Regions from separate parts of the Paenibacillus sp. GL_099_B genome, predicted to be linked through region 3. Evidence: predicted binding sites of a transcription regulator. Region 3 holds the regulator's gene; each other region holds the start of a gene.
What was found. The regulator LexA, encoded in region 3, represses DNA repair genes until DNA is damaged. The targets are predictions, from matches to a motif close to CGAACATATGTTCG.
Positions count from the first base shown of each region.

Region 1: AC3ITG_RS21375 (YhjD family protein) is a predicted target of LexA. The motif match lies at 1,665-1,678, and genes of this name have one in related genera.
Region 2: AC3ITG_RS21765 (YhjD family protein) is a predicted target of LexA. The motif match lies at 4,305-4,318, and genes of this name have one in related genera.

Region 1 is NZ_CM174430.1:4,700,276-4,706,856, reverse strand. Features, by position in the region: gene AC3ITG_RS21390 (DUF3102 domain-containing protein) at 1-10, opposite strand, end outside; gene AC3ITG_RS21385 (hypothetical protein) at 144-776, shown strand; gene AC3ITG_RS21380 (hypothetical protein) at 827-1,387, shown strand; gene AC3ITG_RS21375 (YhjD family protein) at 1,736-2,122, shown strand; gene AC3ITG_RS21370 (DUF4062 domain-containing protein) at 2,177-3,301, opposite strand; gene AC3ITG_RS21365 (helix-turn-helix domain-containing protein) at 3,377-3,604, opposite strand; gene AC3ITG_RS21360 (hypothetical protein) at 3,795-4,097, shown strand; gene AC3ITG_RS21355 (hypothetical protein) at 4,209-4,421, shown strand; gene AC3ITG_RS21350 (hypothetical protein) at 4,421-4,801, shown strand; gene AC3ITG_RS21345 (hypothetical protein) at 4,794-5,126, shown strand; gene AC3ITG_RS21340 (hypothetical protein) at 5,289-5,624, shown strand; gene AC3ITG_RS21335 (hypothetical protein) at 6,294-6,581, shown strand, end outside.
Region 2 is NZ_CM174430.1:4,784,000-4,790,580, reverse strand. Features, by position in the region: gene AC3ITG_RS21780 (catalase) at 1-344, opposite strand, end outside; gene AC3ITG_RS21775 (ATP-dependent DNA helicase) at 518-2,500, shown strand; gene cysK (cysteine synthase A) at 2,642-3,601, opposite strand; gene AC3ITG_RS21765 (YhjD family protein) at 3,874-4,260, opposite strand; gene AC3ITG_RS21760 (hypothetical protein) at 4,651-4,884, opposite strand; gene AC3ITG_RS21755 (nucleotide-binding protein) at 4,881-5,918, opposite strand.
Region 3 is NZ_CM174430.1:4,342,119-4,348,699, forward strand. Features, by position in the region: gene AC3ITG_RS19610 (ABC transporter permease) at 1-759, opposite strand, end outside; gene AC3ITG_RS19615 (HAD family hydrolase) at 1,339-2,139, opposite strand; gene AC3ITG_RS19620 (hypothetical protein) at 2,167-2,679, opposite strand; gene AC3ITG_RS19625 (DUF896 domain-containing protein) at 2,806-3,015, opposite strand; gene AC3ITG_RS19630 (LysM peptidoglycan-binding domain-containing protein) at 3,112-3,489, opposite strand; gene lexA (transcriptional repressor LexA) at 3,794-4,420, shown strand; gene AC3ITG_RS19640 (aldehyde dehydrogenase) at 4,533-5,834, opposite strand; gene AC3ITG_RS19645 (CatB-related O-acetyltransferase) at 6,384-6,581, shown strand, end outside.

The DNA.
Region 1 (6,581 bases), 360 kb from region 3:
CGCCGGCCACACGTTTGTACGCGTTGATTTCTGCGGTTAGTATAGGGAGATCGGATGAGAGCGAGGTTCATTCACTGTCTTTTTGAAAGGAAAAAGGCTCTTAGTGTCGAATAATAGATAAATAGGATGAAGGAGGGGAATTTATGGGCAATTATGGCATATCAAGGGTTTCTGCTAGAGGTTGGGTGGATATTAGCGAGCAGAAACTTCGTAATCAGCTTACCACGAAAAGAGTTATCGTTGAATCGTTAGATGAAGAAGGCAATGTTATCTCGAAAAGTGAGCTTTCTTCAGTCGATACAGATGTTGTTGTTGCAGCGCTATACGCAAAGTACGGAGCGAGATGGATAATTGAAGAATCTTATCCAGGGGTATTCCGAGAGGATGAGCTAAAAACAGTAGTAGATTTAATTGAATTAGAATACTCGGTAGTTCCCACGCAAGAAGATATTATTTCGGTAAAAGAATTATTCGATAATTATGGCTATACAAGGATAAAGATGGCTTTAGATATGAGCATGAGTGGCCAGTTTGGTGGGCAATGTTTTTATGTTACGCCTCAAAGCCCCTATTTCAGCAAAAGATTTGATTTTAGAAACGCGCTAGAATTTCTTGCTAATCGAAAAAGGTTCTATTATGCCGTCAATTCGGAAGGTGAGAGAAGGTACGATTTTGTTGATGAGCCGACTAAAAAACAAGTTACATATCAAAAAAGTAAGAATGGGAATGCCACAGTTTTTCTTGATTTAGACAACGGGAAAGAATACAACATTTAAATTTGCTAATCTTACACTAAAAAAATGTGTTGAGTCTGAGGGAGAGTTGTATGATGAATGATAATTCTGAAATTAATGCTACAGTTGCAAATCGAAGCTATATGGCTGAGATGCATAATGACGGGTTGTATTTTTTGGAACAAGCTAGGGAGGCAACAGATGAGTTTGTAAAAAGAAGGTTCCTTAGAGCGTCGATTATATATTTCTGCTCATCAGTAGAAGCAACTATGTCTAAGATAGTATTTGATAAAATTTCGATTTCCGAGTTTGAGCCTGGACATAGGTACAATACATTGAAAGCGAGGCTCAGTGACCCAAACGCTACTCCACCAGGGTTCTTTAAATCAATTGATGGAAAAATAGAGGTTGTCGAAGATTTATTTGAATCAATGATCCCGCAAACAATTAAGGATGACTACAAAAACTTAACGTTATTACGAAATAAAATCATTCACTTTTCTGTCTCATATTCAGATGAGTTGTATGCTACCGATGAGGTTGAGAGGGTCGCTTATGATGCTCCAGAAGTAGTGGATGAAATCCTTAGTGTATTGTTCGGATACCTCAATCTGTTTAACGGATTTCCCAAAAATCGATCTTCAAATTATTAAACTTAGGAGCGCTGAGTTGGCCCTTCAATGAGATGGTGAGTGAGCAGGGTAATTCCTTCCTACTCAGTAGTTAATAAAAAAAAGCCTCTTATGTTTCGCAAACGCCTGCAGCGGATATCATTTCCGTTCGCGGGCTTTTTTGTCGTTTATGAGGTACGTCCAATTTTGGACACACCCCTGAACCATTCGTTCACTCAGCAACTTTGCGCAATCTAAAACGGACGACGTCGTCCGTTATCAACGCGCTTGTATAATCCGCCACTCCCGCGTTATACTAAGAACAAACGTTCCGCTCTCGCGGATTCAAACGCACTATAACGGAGGAGAAAGCGAGGTGCCTCCCCGCACATGATCGACATTACGCCGGAAGACCGCGCGCTCATCAAATCGCATATTATACTGCCGCGTGTCCTCACCGCATTCGAACGAGATATCGCGCTCATCAACACGACGCTCAAGACGCCCGGCCCGTACGTCGACGTCATTGCGGAAGCTCAGCGCAAGGTCACCGCAGACATTTACGAGATCCGCAAGCAATTCCGTCAGCGCGGCATTAAAGTCTACGAAGAGGTAACGGACGATGACGGAGTGACAGCGCGCTATAAATGCCGGGGCTATGAATCGGAGATGAGGCTGCGGTGGTCATCGATGGCTCCGCAGGCGGCGGTTGTGATGCGGAAGTATCTCGGACTGAATGAGGGAACGCGCCCGTTTGTAACGGTTCCTCCGAAGTAAACAGAGAAAAGACGCAGCTTGGAATTGACTGCGTCTAAACTATTATCGGATAAGTTATTTTTTTGGTGATGACACCAATTTAAGTCCCAGTTTTTCTTCGAAGGTACTGATTACATTTTCATCCCATAGCTCTATCCTAAACATTTCTTTATCAGTAATTTCTTCAATTTTTAATGCATTAGCTATGAAGGTATCGCATATCTCTTCTATCTCTGGATGTTCACCGGCTATAGCCAATACAAAGCGGAAGGGAACCCCCTCAGCATGTTTATACTTACGTATCAGGATACGGATTCTAGCTAATGTGGCGTCCAGCTCATCTAGCTCGATTTCATTTACTATCAAGAATTTGTCGTACGTCCCGTCTATGTCTAGAATATAGTAAGGATCAAATTCCGAGGGATACTCTAATTCTATTTCCTCTAAATTTCCTTTTTCGTCGACATTCTCCCAACTTAATCCGTCTCTTCTCGTAATATATTTCGCTTCCAATAGTCCGAGAATATTTTCTAGTCGCTCAGAGATATCGGCAGGAGCGTGTAATTCTTTCTCCTTTTTCTGGAATTCCATAGTCAGTTTTTGAAGTCGCTCATTCTCCAACTTGGCTTTCTTAAGTTGTTTGGTTAATTCTAATACCGAGGCTGCCAGGTCTTGTGAGTTAGTTGTATTTTTCCCAGAAATCCAACCGTCAAGATTTGGATCTTTAGACAATTCACTCAATGTTTGCATGATAGTAAGTTGTATATCCTTGGTATCATCAAAAAATCTAGAGATCTTATTCAGTACCTGTTTCTTAAACTCGCGATACTTTCCTACGTTTTCTAGTTCCATGACAGAAGGGCCAAATGTTTTAACCTTAGAGTCCAACAATGACTGAGACATGACTATTGAAAAGCGAGGTTTCCCCAGTTCACCGGCTAAGTCGTATTCCCAATGGGTATAACTATTTCCGCTAGTTTCCTCAATGGTTCCATACCTTCCTCCGAGTATTAACAAATATACATCAGATTCCTCGATCCATTTTCTTATTGTATCCTTCTGTGACTGATCTCCAGAGCGAAATAATTCCATCCCAGCCGGTATGTGCGAAGCTTTTAGAATAGCTTCAACCGCGGCTTGTCTTTCCTCTTCCAAATCGGTGAAAGTAGATGAAACAAAAACTTGTAGTTTCTTTGTCATTTGGACTCTCCTTATGTATTGGATTTTACTTATAAACTAAAAAGGACCTCCAACTATCAAAGGGTCCTCTATAGATTATTTCTCAATATCGCGATCTCTATCGGTTATATATTCGATTAAGTCGCCAGGTAGCACGCCTAACTTTTCGCATAAGGTATTGAGCGTTGGGAAATCTATCCGCGCGTTGGCGTTCAACGCGAGCGCCTTTACAGTATTGCGATTTATGCCGGTAATTTGAACGACATCTTTCTGTTCAAGTCCGCGTTCCTTCATTATCTTATCAAGCGAGAACCGGATAGCCACAAAAATTCCTCCAAAAATAATGTAGTAAACTAGTTGACAAGATAACAACACGGATGTATAGTTGTAATCAAGTAAACTAGTTGACAAGATAACCTGTTAACATCTTATACGCATATCGTAACAAAAGGTTTCATCATTATCAAGCAACATCGTACCGGTCTGCATAAAATCCCGCAAGGAGGAATGAATTATGTCTAACATTACTGTAGTCACCAAGGTCGACGACTTTGACGGACCATTCCGTATTGAGTACGCCGGCACACTTATAGATGATAACCACGCGATTTACATTGACCCTGATTACAATATCGCAGTTATGGAGAGGGTCGATTTCGATGGGACAGAGTACGTTACGTCATACGGCGAACCTACTATTTTCGACCTGACGGTTGAGGACTTGAACTTCATTGATAACATCCGCAATATGAGCGCGATAGAACTACTAACTAAATTTATCCGTAAAGGGGATACGCAACATGCAACTAACCGTTAATAATACGAAAACTACACCTAACAACATTGAATCGAGTAAATATGGCCGAAACTTCATCCGTATGCTCAAGTTCGTCTATGCTCTTGTTCTTATCGCGAGAGAGGTACTAACATGAGCCGCCGCCCTGTACACCTTTACCGTTGCGTCGTCAATTTCACGCAATCAAACCGCATGTTTTACGTTAACAGCGTCCGCCAGCTCTCAGACGTAGAGGTTCGTTTCCGCGCAGTTGAGAAGGGCGTCAGTAACGCCAATGTTTCCGGGCTTAGCGTAACAGCGGCCGACATCGTAGACATCGACTTCGTTTATCGCGGGGTGATGTGATGAGCGCGCAAGACCGTTTCGAGTTAGCATCCGTTGCGATCGGGCCATTTGACAGTGATGACGAATTTTATGATTACGCAGGATGTGCACTGAACGAACGTTACATGTTCTTCTTCGATGCAGGCGCGCTATGGGTTCGCTCAGTTCACCGAGATCCGGAGCAACCGCGCCAGTACATAGACGGAGAAAGCGGAGGTATGGCGATCGGCCTTGAAGCACGCGGCGACATAATGGATATCACGGCTCAACTCGTAGCTAGACTGCGCGGCATGGATGCGCTCGATTTCCTGACGCAAATATTACTGTTCACGCCTGGACGCGGTGATTTTAACCTGCAGCTTGATGGGCTCATTACGGATAGGAGGGAGCCGCGTGGATAAAGTGTTCATCTTACACGTATGGGAAGAGAAGGCGGAGGACCACACAATAACTCCGGCCTGGCTCGTAAATAACAACACCGCAATTTACCTATCGAGCTGCACCGTATTTCTGGTCCGCGTCATCCCGATCAGACTCGGTTACCTAACGCGCTATTACGTTGAGGATACGGCCACATGCGGCATTCACCTCGCGCAGAACGTCGATGGCGATCCGGAATTAATCGTAACGAGGATTATCGAAAAGCTCCGAAGTCGGACCGCGCTTGATTGGCTGGCGGATGATGTACTCGGAGGAATGACGGGATTGTTCGAATTTCAAGTATAACCGCCTGATGAGCGCCTGTCTTAGCGGAGCAGGACGAAACCTACGGGCCCAGGTCCGGACGGTCGCGGTCATCCGCATGTATCACGTAACAACGTACTGTAACGATATTTATTTGCTTTCTAACTAATAGTCACGCGGACTAAAAACGCTAGGAGGTTATTCATGGCACAAACGACACCGTATCCAACTTGCACGGTAAACCACATCATTATCCCCGAAGATCCTTACACGTTTCCCGCAATCCTCGCTACACCTGACACTGCCGTTCTTTATGATCCTGAAAGACCTGGTTTCGTAGAAATAGCCCGCGTCAAGCCGACGCAGGCACCAAACGTATACCTTTGCAATGACGCTACAATCGTCTTTCAGTGGACCGAAACTCCCGCCGAATTTGTTGATAAAATCCGCAATATGAGCGCCTTCGAATATATGGCCCATGTGTTCTATAAATCTTACGATGTCCCGCCCGTCATGCCGTCACCTTCTGCGGTAGCTTAATGACGCGCTATGTCTGTGGTAAACGCATCGACAAACGTCTCTACGTCCGTACAGCGGGCGGTAATTGGATTGATATACGACTACTAATCGCTTGATTTCTTATGTCCGTATCATCAGCGCTAACTGATGAATCGCTATGCGGACGTTTAACACTGAGTAACGCCAATTGCTCGGTACATTTCGCCGGTCTAGCGCCAACTATTCCGGCTTTCCTTAGAATATCCCGCGGCACGGAGGCGGCAACCTTCGTTCAGGCAGCGCGTTCACATATATCGAGTGTAAGCGGGAACTTACGCTCTGAATCACTTTTACAATGACGGAGGGAGCGGCGATTGGCTATCGTGTGGCGCGCTCTTTTCCGTTGTTATATCCAGTAATACGCAAGGTAACGGACAAGGTTTCGTTTTTGAGTAAAAAAGATTTACGGAGGTAATTCAACATATGAGCAGCGGAATTGTACGCGTATCGAAGAGGGACAGCGGTTATATGATTGTGGATCCGTATTTTCTCTCGGACAGGAGACTGTCCTGGAAGGCGAAAGGGCTGCTTTCGTATTTGCTGTCTAAGCCGTCTAATTGGCGCGTATACGTGAGCGACTTGGTAAAACGGTCTAAGGACGGCAAGGACGCGGTATACTCGGCCTTACGTGAATTAGAGGGGTCAGGGTACGTGGATAGGACTCGCGTAAGGGACGAAGAGACGCAGCGGATCACTGGCGTAGAAACCGTTGTATATGAGCGGCCTATTACGACAGATGAGCCGTCGGATATTCCACAAACGGAAATTCCCGATATGGCTAACTCGGATAGGGATAATCCGCCCCAAGTAATTAATGATTTAAGTAATTATGATTCTAAGAAGAAAGAAGTAGAGAGCACGGAGGAAATTTTACAAACGTTGTCTCAAACACTTCGAAAGATCCCGCTAAACGATACGGCTACACTTTACGATCACCAC
Region 2 (6,581 bases), 440 kb from region 3:
TGTATAACGGTAGAGAAGCGAACGAACACGGGCGTTTGTTTGCCTTTTTCCTGAAACAGACGTGCACGTGTGTACTTCGATACCGGTTCATCACCGGCCGTTCCATACGCTTCAAATACGCCATGAGCACCAGCGCCGCGGGCATGAACCACCCGTTCTGGAATACGTTCACGGTCGAAGTGAGTAATCTTTTCGAGAAAATGATAGTTCTCCAGCGTAGTCGGTCCGCGGCTGCCAACGGTTCGTACATTCTGATTGTCCGTGATGGGATGGCCTTGCCGATCCGTTAATGTCTCAGGTGCCTTGTCTGAGGAATGCTCAGGTTGTGAAGACTGATGATTCATGGAGCACCGCCTTTCCTTATGATGGATTCGAATATATATTTTCCCTGCAAGCCGGTTCTATACATCGTTTTCATTAAAAAAAGCTTGTCACCCACCTCATGGCGTGGGATAATTAACTTTTGCCCAGCGGCCTTTTTGGAACGGAAAATGAAATTTGGACCGCTTGTCTAAGAATGGAGGCTGACCTAGGATTGTCTACACAACGTTATCCTTTTGCATATGATCCGGCAGAGCCCTTTGTATCCCGTTTAGGGGAATGGGTTGCCGATGTTTTTTACGATATTTTGCCTGAGTCCGGCTTCGAGGTACGGGATGAACAGATTTTTATGGCGTACCAGCTAGAACGGGCCTATGGAGATAAAAAGACCATTATGGCTGAGGCTGGTGTGGGAACAGGCAAGACATTAGTCTATCTGCTCTACGCGGTCTGTTATGCTCGTTATACGGGTAAACCGGCGGTAATCGCCTGTGCCGATGAGTCATTGATTGAACAACTGGTGAAGCCGGGCGGAGATATTGCGAAGCTGGCTGCACATCTGGACTTGGAAGTGGACGCACGTCTGGGCAAGTCACCTGACCAATACGTCTGTCTGAACAAATTAAGTGCGGTGCGATTTGCCGATGAGGATGCACCTGTCATTGAAGAAGTGCATGAGAGCCTTCCGGATTTTGTGAATACGCCGGGTACGCTTCAGGCATTCCATCCGTATGGTGACCGAAAACAGTATCCACATCTGAATGATCGTCAGTGGAACAAAATTAACTGGGACCCGTTCCAAGATTGCTTCGTTTGTCCCAAACGTCAACGCTGTGGTCTGACGCTATCACGTGACCACTACCGCCGTTCCAAGGACATCATCATCTGTTCCCATGATTACTATATGGAGCATGTGTGGACCTATGATGCGCGCAAACGCGAGGGACAATTGCCACTGCTGCCAGATCACAGCTCGGTTGTATTTGATGAAGGACATTTGCTGGAAGAAGCAGCCCTGAACGCACTGAGCTACAAGCTGAAACACCGTATCTTTGAGGAACTCGTGACTCGCCTGCTTGAAGGAGAGATTCGTGAATCCCTCGCGGAGCGTGTGGATGAAGCGATTGAGAGCAGTGAGCGACTGTTTGCGTTGCTGGATACGTATACGGTGGCAATTCCGGGATCGGAACGGAAAGAAGTTCGGGTAGAGCCGCCATTGCTGCGTGAGATTGAACGTCTCACTAGTGTGCTGGATGCGATCGGCGAAGAATTGGTATTTGAAAGTGGATTGTTCTCGCTGGATGGGTACCAGATGCGTGTCGTGGAAGAACATCTTGATATGATTCAGTCTGCGCTTGCTTTGTTCCGCAAGGAAGATGGGTACATCTGCTGGGCGGAAGAGAGTGAAGACGAGACGACCTTATCAATCATGCCGCGTACGGTGAAGGAAATGCTGAACGAGCGTGTGTTCAACACAGGCATTCCAATCGTGTTCTCCTCTGCAACGCTATCTGTGGATAGTTCATTCCGTTATGTGGCGGACAGCCTGGGGATTGAAGACTTTGTATCCTTCTCGGTCGCTTCGCCATATGATTACGCGGACAAAATGCGGATGAAGATTACGAATGAGGCCCTCCCAGGCCACCCGGAGAACGAAAATCGCATGCGGGATGCTGTGTCTTTACTTCAGGAGAGTGGGGGCCGTGCACTAATCCTGTTCCGTACGATGGAGGAATTGCGTGCATTCAAGCAGGACATCGTTCATGTACCTGAAGCAAAAGGTTTGCGCTTTATGTATGAGGGCGACCGGGAGATCAGTGATCTGATTGCGGCGTTCCAGCAGGATGAGGAAAGTGTGCTGTGCTCCGTTAATCTGTGGGAAGGGCTGGACGTTCCGGGTCCGTCATTATCCAACGTGATGATCTGGTCGCTTCCGTATCCACCACAGGACCCTGTATTTAATGCAAAACGTACAGCCTCAGCGGCACCTTATGAAGAGATCGATCTTCCATACATGCTGCTGCGTGTGAAGCAAGGTCTGGGACGTTTGATTCGGACCAGCAGTGATTCGGGTACCGCCGCGATTCTCGATGAATCGTTATACAGCAAAAAGGAAGCCAAAGACCGCATTGCGGCTCTGCTTCCCGAAGGTGTAGAATGGACAACCCTGACTCACTAGTTCACATTCATATTTAGAATATTTAACTTAACTGGCTCCCTTTCCAGAAGTAAGTACTTGTACGCTGCGGCTTCAACGTCCGGCTGTGATCAAGCGCTCATTTTGGAGGGGAGCCTTTGACTTGTGCAAGAGTTTTCTTTGTTAAAAAATACCCATGCTCAAATACCGTTCCCCGGTATCGGGCGCAATGCAGAGCACCCGGTGTCCCGGCCCCAGTTCCTTCGCGATGCGAAGGGAGGCCCACACCGAAGCGCCAGAGGAAGGGCCGAGCAGCAGCCCTTCCCGGGCAGCAAGCTGCCGCATCGTATCCAGTGCATCCTCATCGGACACCTGGATAATGGCATCCCACACGTCGGTATTCAGAATGTCCGGAATGAATCCCGGACTTGTACCGACGAGCTTGTGGGGTCCGGGCTCGCCACCGGACAGCACAGGTGAACCTTTCGGCTCTACCGCATAGATACGAATGTCCGGCAGCTGCTTGCGCAGTTCTTCTCCCGTTCCGGTGATCGTACCACCTGTTCCCGCCGTGGCAATGAAGGCGTCCAGCTTGCCTTCCATCTGTTGCATAATTTCGGGAGCCGTGGTGATCCGGTGGATGTCCGGGTTCGCCTGATTCTCAAATTGCTGGGGAATGAAGCTTCCCGGAATGTCGGCCTGAAGTTCTTTGGCCTTGCGAATCGCGCCAGGCATCCGTTCCGCAGCAGGTGTAAGTACGACATCTGCGCCATAGGCTTTCAGAATGTTGATGCGTTCCTTGGACATGTTGTCCGGCATGATCAGAATGGCCTTATATCCCTTGGCAGCAGCATTCATTGCAAGACCGATGCCGGTATTACCGCTGGTTGGTTCGATAATGGTTGCGCCGGGAAGCAGCAGTCCTGCCCGTTCAGCCTGAACGATCAGGTTATAGGCGGCACGGTCTTTGACACTACCGCTGGGATTGAAATATTCCAGCTTGACGTATACGTCAGCGGAATCGCTGCTTGTAAGTCTGTTCAGTCTAACGGCAGGTGTCTGGCCGATCAGCTCAGTAACATCTGCGGCAATGCCTGTATGTGCGGGTGTTTGATTATTAATTAAATGCGAATTCAAGTCCATGAAGTACAGCTCCTTGATTGATAAGACGTTGAAAGCAATTCCAATGAACAAGTCTGTCCGCCGTTAATGGCTGGCAGGCTTGTTTGCTTATAGGAATCAATTTTCATTACAAGTCTGAACAGAATGTACAGACATGTCTATTCCATCTTAATGAACGCAACCTTCCGGGGTCAACCTCTTTCGCTTAGGCAGAAGGATGGGGAGTCTGAGGAGTAAGTGGACTAAGAAATGTGAATTCAAACTATGACGGGTACATTAAGCAGATGAATCAGCTATAACGGCTGGGTCAGATCCATATCCAGATGCCGACTAAGCTCTTTTTTGACTTCATTCCGCGCGAACGTCCACAGCATATAGAAACGCTGCAAATATCCTCTGCACAGATACTGGGTTTCGATTCCATCAACTTGCCGTTTCTCCTCCAGAACCTTGACACCACGAGTTCTCATCTGTTTGCGAAGCGTCAGCATTTCCTTAAGTACATCATTCTGAATGCGGGTTAGAGACAGAATGTAGACCTCTGGCATTTTGAGCTGCAACGTATCCAGTGTACGAATATCCCGTTCAAGCACATCCAGCAGCAGGGTGCGTACAACCATGCTTTTAATCAATCGGTGGTCTTCATCCGCAGGGGATGGGGCGGAAGGGGATGATGACATACTTTCACTTCCTTAACCTTGAATTCGGACATGTTCTTATTTACAGAACGTATGTTCTTATATTATAATCAATATATGCAATGATGATACACAATACAACCGAGAAATATTGGAAGTAGCCCATATGTGATTCATGCTGAGGTTGTAGGCGGTGAAATAGGGACAGGCCTTCTCCAAAATAAGGTATAATATTTGGGTTTTGCAGGAAACCTAAGGGCATAAAGAAAACGACTTAATGCATCAGAGGAAGAGATGAAGAGCTTTTGGTTGGTACTAGCGAAGGTTAGTAAGAGTTGTCAAAGTGTTGCAACAAAAAAGCCCCTGCCTTGGGTGGCGGGGCCAGATGATCTGCCGAACCAGACGGCAGAGTTGTATATGAGCATAAAGCGGTTAAGCCAGATACTGAGGCTTCTCGTAAAGAGCCTCTTTTTCCAGAATCACTTTGTAAGGTCTTTCTTTACCCTTCAGGGAAGGGCCAATCGTAGTTAGCGGTACGGCCGGTTTGTGGAAACGATCTTCTTCTTTGGGTTCCGGAACCGGTCGTGATGATTCGGGCGCAGAACTGAGGCGTACCTTTTTCTCGCTGCCCCAGCGCTTGCTTATTTTTTTCGTTTCCGGTTTCATTCCGGTTCGCCTCCTAACAAATCGTTGATGGCGTTGAACAGATGACGGTTCTCCAAATCCATCTGCTGAAATATCGCCTCATCCGCTTCAATATGTCCAATAATATGGACCGTGATTACATACCTCTTGGCTACAGGATAGCATAGCAGATACTCTTTCTCAAGGTAGTCGTCGTAGAGATTGATCTTGATTTTGTTCTCCCGGTAAGAATCAATAACCAGAATTCGCTTCGGATCATCAGGCTGTTTGTCGTCGTTGGCGGACAAGTTATATTTTCTCCCCGGTTCCCCAACATTACCACATAATTGTTCAATATGACCACTGTCATCTGTACGGTATATGGCAGTCCCACGCACGGCAAATGGAGGAAGGGATACAAATGCACTGCGAAGTGCATCGCTCATTCGCTCCAACATAACCGAATCTGCTTTGCGGGTACGCAGTAACTCCCTGAAGAATCGCAGCAGCTTGAGCAACTGTAACCGGGCTTCGCCCTCAGACCTCTTGTGTTTCTCAATGATTTTTTCCACTTCGGGATCGCTCCATCGTCCCTGTTCTTCAATGCTGTCTGCGATTTTGGAACAGGCCACCGAGACGGCTGGCGCCCATTTCCCGTCTGAACGAATTTCATAAACCAGAGGATTTAAACCCAGCAGGTCTGTAGGCATGCGTAAACCTTCGATCTTGGAAGCGTCTTTGATGTCCGTAATATCTTCAGGGAGAATGAAAAAAATACGCTTTCGTCCTAGCCGACCCATAAACAAACCCATTTCCAGCATTGTATTATCACGGACAGAGGCATAGTACTTCCCGCGAATTTTCGATATATCATCCGGATGAAAAATAAAAATGGCAAAGTCAGTCGTACGAACTTCTGTTTCCAGATCGTCCATGGTATAACTGCTTGGATTAAAAACTCCGGAGTACCAAGGGGTAACTTCGGCCGAGAAACGCAAGTTTTCGTGTACTGCGGCTGCAATCGGCTTCGCTTCCAGCGAGCAGCCAATAAAGACTCTTGGCTTTAACGTTTTCATCAATCCGCCTCGCTTAAACGGTAGTGGGAATCAATTGTTATATTATACCATAAACAGCAGAGTAAGTCTGGAAACGTTTAGCTGGACCCAAGATAAGCCGATTACATTTGCTATAGTGTATGTGCAAGAGGCAAATGATTCCTTTAAAATCCGTGGAAAAATAAAAAAATGGACCCAAATTGTCACAGTTGGGTGACTGGACAGTTATATTTGGAAGCTTCAGTCATAGAATGAAGGAGCAGGTAGCACCATTAGTTAGAGAAGCTTGTCCTGGTGTGGCTGGTTGGCGGCTCAAGCAGGCCAGAGTGTGCTTTTTGCGCATATTTGAAGGGTCTGCTGTTTCGACCCAATCACATCGGTGTTATATAATAGAAGAACAAGCAAGTTAGCTTAGATTTTTAAACTGAATTGAACATTACACATGTCTATATAAGGTGAACTAAATTTTTACACGAGAACGTAGAGTGCAGAACCCGTCTGGAGAAGCGAAGCGCTCGCCTTTATCCCCGGATTTTCTCCTTTGGAAAAGGGAATCAAAAAATCCGGGGATAACAGCGATCGAAAGAGGGTATTGCAATCGAAGTGGTTAAGTGTAAAGTTTATATGGTCTTATGCAAGGTGTAATATTTATCAGTTTAATTGGCATAGCTAACCACCAACAGA
Region 3 (6,581 bases):
CAGCGGATTGTAAAGGAGCAAGATTTTCTCAAATCCAACCGCAAGGAAATTACCCATGTTCAAAATCAGCAGCGTAACGATAGTTGGGAGAATGCCCGGTATGGTTATATGGAGGGTTTGCTTCCAACGGTTCGCACCATCAATCCGTGCAGCCTCATACAAAGAATCATCAATTGTTGTCAATGCAGCCAAATATAAAATGGCTCCCCACCCCATACCTTGCCAAACCTCAGAGGTGATATAGATCGTTCTGAACCATTCCGCTCGCTGCATGAAAGGAATACTGTCTCCGGTAAAAAATGAAACCATTCCGTTAATCGAGCCATTAACTGCCGTTAATTGCAGAATCATTCCGGCAACGATGACGATGGACAAGAAGTGCGGAAGATAAGATGCGGTCTGCACAAACTTTTTGAAACGTTTGCTTTTCACTTCATTCAGTAGCAATGCAAAAATGATCGGAACTGGGAAGGTGAAAAGTAACGCAAGTCCACCGAGCATAAGTGTGTTTCCAAATACTTTCCAAAAGGTTGGGTCTTGAATGAACATCTGAAAATACCTGAATCCAACCCACGTCTCTCCAAAAATACTGCCACCCGGTACAAAACGTCTAAAGGCGATTACATTACCGAGCATCGGCCCGTATTTGAAAATAATAAGATAGATAATTGGAAGAATTAACAGTGAGTACAGCTGCCAGTCTTTGCGAAGCAGAGCTGCAGCTGTTCTTAACCTGCTTTCTTTACGTAAAGATGTCATCGTTAGCGTGGTTTTAGCGGTTCCCGACTCCATATGTTATTTCACTCCGATCTTACCTTGATAAAATAAAAGCGTTTTCGATCAAATCCCATCATCTCTTCTTTTTGTAGAAGACAAGTAATCAGATGAACTTCACCCCCACTGCAGAATAAACAAAACAGAAAATGTAAGCGATATCAATTATGTGAATCACTAGAGATACATATCGATTAAGACGCTTACCCTCATTTTCTTACAAACCACTTCATGTTGTATTTCCAGGATTAAATGGTTTCCTCCGATTATGTAAAGCGCTTACAATGGATATGAAAATAATAGCGAATAACTCCGGCTTCCACTTCATTCGAGTAAGTCAAAAGATATTCGCTGCATTCATTCGCATACTAGTCATACTAGTATGTTAGTTATATTTTAAATCAGCAGTTCTATAATTTCAATAACTTTTAATAAAAAATTTTATCTTTTGTTATTACGGTATAGTTCAAGCAGTCCCAAAACAAAAAAACATTGTTAGGTTTTATGGATAAAATACATCTCATAAAACCTAACAATGCTTGAGTAGTACACTAAAAATACGATTTATGATGCACTGAATTCAGCAATGATTCGTTCCAATTCGGATAAATGCTTGATTTGATGGTCAGGCACATACGATTCGGTATTCTCTTTATTCTCACGGTTAATCCAAACAGACTGAATGCCTGCAGACAATGCTCCACGAATATCAGTCGTAAGCTTATCTCCAACCATCATGCTCTCCTCAGGTTGCACTCCCAGCTTACTCAATGCGTGCTCGAAGATCGAAGGATCAGGTTTCCCTTTACCGAACGAACCCGAGATAATAATTTCGTCAAAAAAAGGAGCCAATTCAGGAACGCCATCAAGTTTCTCTTGTTGTAAAGCAGGACAGCCGTTGGTTAAAAGCAAAAGCTTGAACTTCCCTTGTAGATGACTCAACGTTTCCATCGTTTCTTCATAGACATGGGGTCTTGATCTCCGCTCAGCCCCAAATTGTGAGGCGAGTTGTTCCGCAAAATCTTCACGATCAACACCCAGCTTTAACAAGCCTTGACGCCATGACTCTTTACGATATGCGGGTGCAAGCTGCTCCAACTGGCGAAACTCCGGCTGGTCCCCACCCGTGAAGTTAGCCCAAAGACCTTCAAACGGGTTAATCCCAATCATTTTGGTAAACGAAAAAGTTTCATAAGACTCATACAGATTACGTGCCTCATTACGAACAGCTTCTTCAAGGTCTTCGGGTTTAACGCCCGTCTCTTCAGCTGCGATCAAGCAAGTCTCATGAAATGCCTCTCGAACACTGCGCTCATCCCACAGTAAAGTATCATCTAGGTCGAACAAAATCGCTTTTAACGCCATTTCGGTCATCTTCCCCTTTATGCAAAATTACTTTTTCTCGTATGTTTCCACGGTGATCTGATGTGCTTTGGCGAATTTCAGAAGACGTTCAGTTATTGCATCGGTATCATAACGATTGAGTAGTTTGGTAAATACCCATCTCTTACCTCGTGCATTATGCTCAATCACAACCGTACCTGGCTCAATTCTGAATTTCACGATATCGTCGACTCCAATTGAGCGCTCACGGTTCCCTTTTGTCGTCAAAATCCGATTACTTCCTATTTTGACATAAGGACGACGGAGCATGAAGATGACTGCCAAAAATACATACAGCAACAAGGTCACCCAGTCCCAAGTGGTCATCGGAGCTTTGACAAGAAATGTACTCATAAAGAGGTACAGGAATGCTAGTCCGATCAGAAAAATAGGAAACAGAAGACTGCGTCCTTTAAATACGTCCTCACCTGGTGTACCGGAAACCGGTTTACCGCTTTTTTTACGTTGCTGATTCAACTGCTTAGAATTTTTCCGAACCGTTCTCTCGAACGAACGCGACATGAGAATCCCCCTTAGATGTTCTTTGTATCGGCTTACATAACTGCAAACCAACATTTCCCCCTATAATTTGCAACCTCTAGATAACAGGAAGAAACCTAAATATCATAATGATATCATTAGGTTTCCTTAATGTTTGAGTTTGCCTTGGTGGCCTTGATCGTTCTCATCATCTACAATTTCAATCGTATCCAGTTGTTGTCTGAAATTGCTTCGAATGTTATTCAAATAAATTTCTCTAAGCTTGGCACGTTCTGCGAGCTCTTCCTCTGTCAATCCAGTGGATTTTTGCTTACGGGCCAATTCATTAATACGTGCTACCAGACTATCTATATCCAAGCTTGTCCCCTCCAAAAATACAAAGTCACATTAACTTTGACATGATAAGGGCAGCTTGTCAAGCTGACACGCATTAGCGCGTTTGGATATGCAGATTTATTCTGTGAATTGAGGCAGTATTAAGACTTGCCCCACCTGTATTGAAGTTGAATGAAGTTGATTCACTTTCTTGATTGCTTCTATATATACACGTGTATCCATTGTTTCAGGTTTGTGATCCAATGATATACTCCATAGCGTATCTCCTTGTGAAACTGCCATCTTCCCCCCAGGCAACAGATCGTTCTCATTGCCAGCGAACACAGTCAATACTGTACTGCAACCAACGAGTATGATTAAGCTTACGATTATTAATTTCAAGACCCAAGTTGGGACATTACCTTTTGCAAAAACCTTCTTAAAATTCCTTATGTTAGTTTCAACCACTTCTGAATGCACCGGTTCGTAAATACTTTGATAAGTAGAATATCTCATTAAATATCGACCTCCAAACGTTTGTTCCTATCCGTTGAAATCAATATAACACGAACAATTGTTTTGTACAATAACTTTTTAGAACAATTGTTCGCTTTTTTTTGTTGCATCCTACATTCTATTATCTTTCTTCTATTGTATAGAAACTGTCATTTGCAGTATTTGATTAGACTCAAAGAAAATTTTCATCTTTATTTGCAAAAAAACATTGATTTTATGGCATTTTATTTAGAACTTATGTTTGTACGAACGGAGGTTCTATGTTATAATTTTCCCAAACGTTACTAAATGGGGTTGATACGGTATGTCGAAGATATCCAGCAGGCAACAGGCTATTCTGGAGTTTATACGCAATGAAGTCCGGTTGAAGGGGTATCCTCCTTCCGTACGCGAAATTGGTGAAGCTGTTGGATTGGCTTCCAGCTCTACAGTACATGGACATCTGGATCGTTTGGAGAAGAAAGGTCTAATTAGACGTGACCCAACCAAACCAAGAGCCATTGAACTTCTCAGCCAGGAAGAGTCAGAGCATTCACATCAGTTTGCTCACAGCGTTGCTCGCATTCCTGTCGTGGGTAAAGTTACTGCAGGGGTTCCGATCACAGCAACAGAAAATATCGAAGATTACTTCCCTCTTCCTACGCATTATGTAGGCGAACAGAAAGTATTTATGCTTTCGGTCGTGGGAGACAGTATGGTTGAAGCAGGCATTGTTAACGGAGACTATGTTATCGTACGTCAGCAGCAAACTGCAGATAACGGCGATATCGTAGTAGCCATGACTGAAGACGATGAAGCAACGGTAAAAACGTTCTACAAAGAGAAAGATCATATTCGTCTTCAACCGGAAAATTCGACTTTTGAACCGTTGCGTTTGAAACACGTTAGCATCCTGGGCAAAGTCATTGGCCTTTTCCGTGATATTCACTAATATGTATTGAAGTTGTTCAGATGTTTCACAATAAGATACTTAGAGAGGTTGTCCCGTTAAACGGGACAACCTCTTTTTTCTCATACTACTTATATTGTTCTACGTTAGCCGACTATTCGCTGCGTTTAAGAATGCTTTTATGATGAGAAAACACATCAAAACTCTGTTGGCCATGGTAGGAACCCATTCCACTTTCTCCTACGCCGCCAAACGGGAGATAATGTGATGTCATATGAGACAATGTGTCATTAATACAACCACCACCAAAAGATACTTGATTCAGAACCTGATTCTGCAGATCCTCATCCTGAGTGAAGAGATATAATGCCAGTGGTTTGGGACGGCGAACAACCTCATCTAGCATGGGATTGAGGTCGGTATACTTAAATACAGGAAGGATTGGACCAAAGATCTCTTCTTGCATCACTGGGGATTTCCAATCAACTTCCCCCAAAACTGTTGGTTCAATGAGCAGCTGATCACGTTCAGAACGTCCACCGATCATTGCTTTGCCATCTTGGAGCAAAACCGATAAACGATCAAAGTTACGTGCGTTGACAACGTGCGGAAAATCAGCATTTTTCATCACATCGTCTCCAAATTTATCCTGAATTTCTACGCCGATTAATTCCAATAATTTGTCATGTACGTCCTCGTGTATAAGCAAGTAGTCCGGAGCGACACAGGTTTGCCCTGCATTCAGAAATTTACCGCGAACAATGCGCTGAGCTGCCAGCTTCAAATCCGCATCCTGATGAACAATGACCGGACTCTTACCACCTAGTTCCAACGTAACTGGAGTCAAATGCTCAGCTGCTGCCTTCATAACAATGCGGCCAACACCTGTACTGCCTGTAAAGAAAATATAATCAAACTTTTCTTTCAACAATGCTGTGCTGGTCTCTACTTCCCCTTCCATAACTGCCAGGTACTCACTAGGAAATATCTCATGAACCAAATCATAAGTCAGACGTGATACGGCTGGGGTTAATTCAGACGGCTTAATAATGGCACAGTTACCCGCAGCAATGGCTCCAATTAGAGGGCCGAAAGCTAATTGGAACGGATAGTTCCATGGTGCAATAATAAGAGCAACTCCATAAGGTTCAGGATAAATTAAGCTTGTGCCATCAGGTATAGCAGAATTTGTAGGCACAGGTTTTGGTTTAGCCCATTCCTCCAAATGTTCCAATGCAAAATCCAGTTCACCCAACACGATCCGAATCTCAGAGCCATAAGCCTCTGTTTCAGATTTATTTAGATCCGCACGAAGTGCGTCAAGAATACGTTGCTGATACTTCTCAATTCCCTGTCTTAATTGCTGAAGAGCACGAATACGGTACTCAATAGACTTAGTTTGACCTGTATAAAAAAATGTCCGCTGTGCGGCAACCAGTTGCTTCTCTTGTTCCATATTAACATCTCCAATTAATTGTTCAAAATTTAATTTCTAAAAACATAAATGAATTATAACGCAATTATATGAAACTATCAACATATAGATACTGTAAAAATAGAGCAAACAATTAAAACGTACTCTCGCTTCAACGATATGATCATAATTTAATTAACCATTCTATTTCTTATTGACTACATAAAAAGCCTTAACACTAATATGCTAAGACTTATTCTACGAATACTAGCTTCCTCTTTACATTCTTATTTCCGTTCCTGTATAACTCCAACGTGATGTATCCGCCCTTCCAAATGGTGGACACGTGTTCTGTCTATATTTACTCTTCCTGAATTTTTTCTTCATTATATACACTTTGAGGGAGGTTACTTACTGACATCTCTTTATCAGAATAGGATTGACAAAAAAAGAAGTGATTGCTACAATGGCCCTCATATCAAAAGGAAGGATGATTCAGATGATTCGTCGTCTAAAAAAACTAAAGAATGTAGCTACCGCATCACGCTTCTAAGTTACTCAGAAATATAACTTAGAAGCGAGGAAATTAAAATGAATATAAACCAATTTAATCACTGGTCTGAAATTAAGTATTTAAAAGATATTGTAACCAATCCATTAATCGAAGTTGGCGATTACTCCTATTACTCTGGTTATTACGATAACAATTCTTCTTTTGAAGATGGATGCGTGAGATATTTATGGGGAGATGAAAAATCGAGGAGCTTATTCAACCCTATTGAGGAATTT